3 regions of the Mesorhizobium sp. M0029 genome follow, and region 1 is predicted to be linked to each of the others. Evidence: predicted binding sites of a transcription regulator. Region 1 holds the regulator's gene; each other region holds the start of a gene.
The links. Region 1 encodes LexA, which represses DNA repair genes until DNA is damaged. Its sites were predicted from a motif close to TGTTCNNNNTGTGTTCNG; they were not measured.
Positions count from the first base shown of each region.

Region 2: a site for LexA is predicted at 1,002-1,019, ahead of ssb (single-stranded DNA-binding protein). Genes of this name have one in related genera too.
Region 3: a site for LexA is predicted at 1,119-1,136, ahead of NKJ76_RS16710 (PA0069 family radical SAM protein). Genes of this name have one in related genera too.

Region 1 covers NZ_JAMYVF010000002.1:65,422-67,684, reverse strand. The annotation lists gene NKJ76_RS03450 (ComEC/Rec2 family competence protein) at 1-949, shown strand, start outside; gene lexA (transcriptional repressor LexA) at 943-1,725, opposite strand; gene NKJ76_RS03440 (GntR family transcriptional regulator) at 1,931-2,263, opposite strand, start outside.
Region 2 covers NZ_JAMYVF010000002.1:169,639-171,901, reverse strand. The annotation lists gene NKJ76_RS04050 (SRPBCC family protein) at 1-63, opposite strand, end outside; gene NKJ76_RS04045 (ArsR/SmtB family transcription factor) at 60-374, opposite strand; gene NKJ76_RS04040 (hypothetical protein) at 508-909, shown strand; gene ssb (single-stranded DNA-binding protein) at 1,120-1,650, shown strand; gene NKJ76_RS04030 (DUF2306 domain-containing protein) at 1,688-2,086, shown strand; gene NKJ76_RS04025 (OsmC family protein) at 2,110-2,263, shown strand, end outside.
Region 3 covers NZ_JAMYVF010000009.1:75,557-77,819, reverse strand. The annotation lists gene NKJ76_RS16720 (hypothetical protein) at 1-304, opposite strand, end outside; gene NKJ76_RS16715 (glycosyltransferase) at 557-1,060, opposite strand; gene NKJ76_RS16710 (PA0069 family radical SAM protein) at 1,211-2,263, shown strand, end outside.

The DNA.
Region 1 (2,263 bases):
CAGTGCAACCTTGCTGTTCGCCATCTGGCATTTTCAGCGTGTGTCGCCGCTCAGCCTGATCGCCAATCTGGCCGTGATGCCGATTGTTTCGTTGATCGTCATGCCTTTTGCCGTGCTCAGCGCACTGGCGATGCCGTTCGGCGCCGACGGGCCGTTCCTCTATGTGATGGGCAAGGGTCTGATGGCGATGATCGCTATATCGGCCTGGATTTCCGAGCGCTCGCCGGTCGACGCCGTCGGGCTGATCTCCATCCGCTCGGTGCTGTTAGTGGCGGTCGCCCTCGTCATCGCCACCATGGCCACCACCTGGCTCAGGTTGGCGGCCGTGCCTTTCGCGCTGGCCGGCCTGTTGACGGTGCCGCAGGTGCTTACGCCAGACGTGCTCATATCCGAGGATGCGCATCTGGTGGCCATGCCGATCGGTGGCGGCGAACTCGCCCTCAACCGCGAACGCTCCAACGAATTCACCACGGACAATTGGAAACGGGCGCTGCGGGCCGAAACCATTATCCCACCTGAGATTTTCGAGGCAACAGATACGCGGTTCGATCTCGATCCGCTCGATCTGCCGCCCGGCTCGCCCTTCTATTGCACCGGCGATCTCTGTATCGCCCGGCACCCTTCCGGAGCCATTGTAGCGCTTGCGAAAGACCGCAAGACGGCGCGGCCGGCCTGTGCCTTCGCGAGCCTGATCGTCATCGATGACGCCACCGCCTACAATCCGTGCCGCGACCCGCTGGTGCTGGTCGTGACGAAGAAACAGCTGGCCCGCGACGGCAGCGCCGCCGTCTTCTTCGATCCGCAATCGGCAGCTGCAGCGCCAACCATCCGCTTCGCCGTCGACAAGCCGTATCGCCCCTGGCACGAGCAACGCCGCTTCTCCCGCGAAGCGCGCGGCCTGCCGCCTTACAACCAGCGTGAAAAGTACAAACCCAAGCCGGCTCAGTAGCGCCGGATCAATCCGACAAGCTTGCCCTGCACCTTCACCCTGTCCGGTCCAAAAATGCGGGTCTCGTAGGCCGGGTTGGCGGCTTCCAGGGCGATCGAGGCGCCCTTGCGGCGGAAGCGTTTCAGGGTCGCTTCCTCATCGTCGACCAACGCCACCACGATCTCGCCGGGGCTGGCTGTGTCGGCATTGCGGATGATGACCGTGTCGCCATCGAAAATGCCGGCCTCGATCATCGAATCGCCCTTGACCTCGAGCGCGTAGTGTTCACCGCCCATGATCATGTCGGGCGGCACCGAGATCGAATGGGTCTGATGCTGGATGGCGTCGATCGGCACACCGGCAGCAATGCGTCCCATCACCGGGATCGACACCGCCGAAACGGCGTCGTCATTGCCGGCCGACATCGAACGCGACGGCGAGCCCGGCTTGATCTGGCGGCCGATACCGCCTTGGCCCATCGCGCCTTGTCCTTGGCCGCCTTGCCCTTGGCCGGTTTGACCAAGACTGCCCTGAATGACGCTCGGCGAAAACTTCCTCGCCGCATTGAGGCCTGGTGCGATCGAGTCGGGCAGCCGCAGCACTTCCAGCGCGCGCGCCCGGTTCGGCAGCCGGCGAATGAAACCGCGCTCCTCAAGCGCCGTGATCAGGCGGTGGATGCCGGACTTGGAGGCGAGGTCAAGCGCTTCCTTCATCTCATCGAAGGACGGCGGGATTCCGCTCTCCTTCAGGCGTTCATGGATGAACATCAGAAGCTCATGTTGTTTGCGCGTCAGCATCGCGGCCCCCAGGGGTTCTGAAACCAGAATCAGAAAAAACAAACCCAGAACAAACACTATCTGTTCCAGTTGTGTTCCGCAACCTTTTAAAGTTTAATGAATGTGTTGACGTTTTGTTCAGCGTGACGTTCGGCACCGCGAGCGGCGCTCGTAGTCGTTGGCCGGCAACGGGGTGAAACGAAGACAAAGTGCCCTGCGTCGTCGGCTACGATCGCCGCTTCCTTTTCGGACGGGGCTGCGCAGCATCCGCGCCGGGTTCACTCTGGGCATAGACCTGCAGCGTGTAGCCGATGTGAGCGGTCATCAGAGTTTTCGCACGTTCGACGTCGCGATCGAGGGCCGCTTCCATCAGGGCGGTATGGTGTTCGATCGCCACGGCGTCGCGCAGGGCCGCCACGGCCTTCCGGTGGCCATCCGTGCGGCCGGCGGCGGCGCGCAGCGTCGGGGCCAGACCCAGAAAGCGGTGATGGCGATGCAATTGGTCGGAAATCGTCGCATTGAAGCGCAGCAGCCAGCTGGATGTCGCGGCACTGAGCAG
Region 2 (2,263 bases), 100 kb from region 1:
CGGCAGATCGCATTCGAAGGCGAGGGCATCCTTGGCGGTCTGGGTCTGCTTTTCGTCGGTCATTGGTCCATGTCCTTCAAAACGGCCTTCAGTCTTTCGATGCGCTCCGGCCAGAATGCGCGGTAGCGTTCGATCCAGCCGAGCAGCGGCTCGAGCCCTTGCGGATCGGCGCGATAGTAGGCGTTGCGGCCGGCGCGTCTTTCGCTGACCAGGCCTGCGCCGCGCAGCACGGCAAGGTGCTGCGACACCGCCGGCTGCGACACGCTCATGCCGGTGCGCAACTCCGACACGCTCATCTCGCCGGAAGTCAGCCGCTCGTAGACGGCGCGTCGCGTCGGGTCGGCCAGGGCGCGAAAAATCTCTGCTTCGATCATGGCAAAAGCATAAGTCGATACTTATCGATTTGGCAAGGGGTGTTTTGAATGCCGCGTATTGATTGGATCCTGCCGGGCCTCTAAGCCGCGGGGAACAAGATGGGCCGATCATCGCGAGGCAGGAGTAGTATTTATGAATTCCAACGTCGATCTTTCGTCCGCCGAGAACCTCAACGAGGCTCTGAGGCTCTATCGCCGCCTCGTACTCGGTATAGGAGCGATCGCCGTCATCGGTTTCGTGGCCGTGATCTTGTTGGCCAAGCTGGGTACGGCGCTATCGCCGCCATACGGGATTTACATCTTCGGCGAAGGATTGGGGACCTGGGGCCTGATCGCGGTGGTAGCGGCGCTCGTCGCTCAGGTGTGGTGGCACGGGCGCGCGATCGGGAAATTGCTGAATGACCCGGCTCTGAAATCTGAACCTGCAGTCGGGCTGATGTCGGCGCCAACCGTGATCGCACAGCGCGCCCATGGCATGGGCATGGAGTGGAGCGGCTTTTTCGGTCCGTTGCCACCAGCTAAAAAACGGCGCTGACGACACCGCTTCTCGCCCCTGCGTGTCAGCTAAATCCACGCGCCCGCGTCGGCGATTGCTGCCATTCCTTGACAATCCGTGGTTAACAGTATAGGAACGAAAAGGGAACAAAAACCTTGTGGGAAAAGCCAGCCGCGGCAAGCCAGGATTGTGCGCGGCCTGTAAGGTGAACGACTTGAAATTTGTTTCGGATGAGCACGGAGAAGTGTCATGGCGGGTAGCGTCAACAAGGTCATTCTGGTCGGTAACCTCGGCGCGGACCCTGAAATCCGCCGCCTGAATTCCGGTGATCCGGTCGTCAACATCCGCATCGCCACGTCGGAAAGCTGGCGCGACAAGAACTCCGGCGAGCGCAAGGAAAAGACCGAATGGCACAACGTGGTCATTTTCAATGACCAGATCGCCAAGGTCGCCGAGCAGTACCTGAAGAAGGGCATGAAGGTTTACGTCGAAGGCCAGCTGCAGACACGCAAATGGCAAGACCAGACCGGCGCCGACAAGTACACGACCGAAGTCGTGCTGCAGAAATTCCGCGGCGAGCTGCAGATGCTCGATTCTCGCGGCGAGGGCGGCGGTCAGGTCGGCAACTATGCCGGCGGCGGCGCGAGCCGTGGCTCGGATTTCGGCCAGTCTGGCCCCAATGAGAGCTTCAACCGCGGCGGCAATAGCGGTGGCGGCGGTTCCAAGGGCGGCGGTGGCGGCGGCTCGTCGCGCGAACTGGACGACGAAATCCCGTTCTGAGCTGACGATAGTCAGCGATATCTGAGGAGAGGGTGCGATGTCGCTCGGACCGCTTCTATCGGCGCGCCCTCCCATTCCATGGCACGCCTTCGCGGCCCTTGCCGCGCTGGCCGTTGGCGCTACGCAACTGGCGCTGCCGAAAGGCACGACGCGTCATCGTGTCGTCGGCTATGCCTGGGCGGCGCTGATGATGGTCGTCGCCATCTCCAGTTTCTGGATCCAGCAGATACGCCTCGTCGGTCCGTTCAGCCCGATCCATCTCTTGTCGATTTTAGTGTTGATCGCCGTGCCGCTTGCGGTCTGGCACGCGCATATGCATCGGGTCGCCAAACATCGCAGGGTGATGATATCGCTGTATGTTTTCGCCCTGATCGGCGCCGGCGTGTTCACGCTGCTGCCGGGGCGGATCATGCACACGGTCGTCTTCGGCCAGTGACGCTTTCTGAAAGGAAGATTGCCGTGAAAGCACGGATTAAATGGGTCGAGGAGCGCACCTTCGTCGGCGAGTCCGGCAGCGGCCACAAACTGGTGCTGGGGACCGCCCCCGGGCCGGAAGGCAAGACGCCAGGTCCGAGCCCGATGGAGCTGGTGCTGATCGGCACCGGCGGCTGCT
Region 3 (2,263 bases), on a different contig from region 1:
GAAGGACCAGTCCGGAGAACAGGCCATCGGTGCGCAGCGCCGCGAGGATCGACTTGAGGTCGACGCCCCTGAACATCGTAGCTCCGGCACTCTGCGCGGGGCGCGCGGCTTTGGCGCCAAGCCAGTGCAGCTTGCGCGCCGGCATGGTGCGGGCAAGCACGAACATCGGCAGCCATGCGGGATTTTCGCGCAGGTCGGAGAGATAGGTCGGAATACGCACCGCAACGCGGCGGAGCAGGCTGCCGTTGCGGGCAATGGCTTCCAGGCTGGGGGCGCCGGATTTGTCAGGGGACGAAAGGTTCATCGGGGTCCTCAGATATGAACGGCAGCAACGACGACGCGGCGCTTGCTTACCGCTCCGGCACTACCCAAACCCCGATATCCCGCATCAACGGAATGCTAATCCCGCGTCAGCTTTTGTGCAATGCACAATAGCTTTTTGCGGCGAAAAAGAGGGATGGTGCTGCGACCGTGCCAATGCGGATGAGACGCCGACGCTGCCCCTCATCCGCCCTTCGGGCACCCTTCTCCCTGGGAACGGGAAAAGGGAGAAACATCACTTCTTCGGCGCCAGCCAAATTTCGGCGTCGAGCCGCCTGGTGGCGAGACCGCGCGCAAGGGCTTCGGCGCTGTGCGCGTTCTTCGACAGGGCAGCGGCCTGGCGCTTGCTGATGACCAGCCCTTCGGCCAGCGCCCGGTTGCCCGAAAACACCCGTGACAGGAACGGCGTGCGGCTGCCGCGCGCACGGCAAAAGCGCGCCGGCATGGTTTGCCGCGCCGTGTGAGCGACAACGTCGTCGATCCAGCCCTCCGCCAGCCTTGCGCCGGGTTCCAGAAACAGCAGCCAGTCACCCTTCGCCTGCCTGATTCCCGCGGCAATGCCGCCGGCCACGAAGTGGCAGCCGGCATGATCGGCAACCCGATGCGTCTGGTCGGTCGAGCCGGTGTCGCAGACGATGACATCGCGCACCACGCCCTCGACCGCGCCGCCGATCAACGAGGCGAGCGTGCGGGCAAGGCCTTCTTCGTCATCCCGGGTTTCGATGAGAACGCTGAGCATTTTTAGCCGAATAGCGGAAAGCCCGGCGCAGCGCCAGTTTTGCATGGCCCAACGAAAAAGTTCTTGCTTTGTTCTCATCAGCGAAATAGGATTATTTTCATGAACAGAGCGATTCGACAGCCAGCCGACAGTCCTTGGGAAAGGGCCAAAATGGAACATATCGTGCGTGCGGACATTGCTGCTTTCGGAGCAGGGCGAGCCGAGATGGCCAATGCGATGATCGAACAGAGCGGCATGCGCGTCCGTCCGGATCGCAACCGCGGCCGTTCCGCGGGCATCAACCCGTCCGGCCGGTTCGAGCCGGTCAGCCGGCATGTGTTCGACGACGGCTGGAATTCGCTGGAGGAATTGCCGCCGTTCAAGACCGAAGTGCAGGTCGAGAAGCCGCGCACCATCATCACCCGCAACGAATCGCCCGACATTTCCTTCGACCGCTCGATCAACCCCTATCGCGGCTGCGAGCATGGCTGCGTCTATTGTTTCGCCCGGCCGACGCATTCCTTCATGGGCCTGTCGCCGGGGCTGGATTTCGAAGCGAAGCTGTTTGCCAAGCCGGATGCGGCGCGGCTGCTCGACAAGGAACTGTCGAAGGATGGCTATCAGCCGCGCACCATCGCCATCGGCACCAACACCGATCCCTACCAGCCGATCGAGAAACAATACCGGATTATGCGCGAGATCCTCGAAGTGCTGGAGGCGCGCGGCCATCCGGTCGGCATCGTCACCAAATCCCATCTGGTGACGCGCGACATCGACATCTTGTCGCGCATGGCCGAACGCGGGCTGGCCAAGGTGGCGCTGTCGGTGACGACGATGGACCGCATGCTGGCGCGCACCATGGAGCCACGCGCGTCGACGCCGACCAAGCGCCTCGAGGCGATCCGGCAGCTTTCCGATGCCGGCATCCCGGCCTCTGTCATGGTGGCGCCGATCATCCCCGGCCTGACCGACCAGGAGATGGAGCGTATCCTCGATTCGGCACGCGCCGCAGGCGCCCGCGAGGCCGGCTATGTGATCCTGCGCCTGCCGCTCGAGGTGGCGCCGATCTTCAAGGACTGGCTGCTGCGCCATTATCCCGACCGCTACCGGCACGTGATGTCGCTGATCCGTTCGATGCGCGACGGCAAGGACTATGATTCGGAATGGGGCAAGCGGATGAAAGGCGCCGGCCCCTATGCCTGGCAGATCGGCCGGCGCTTCGAG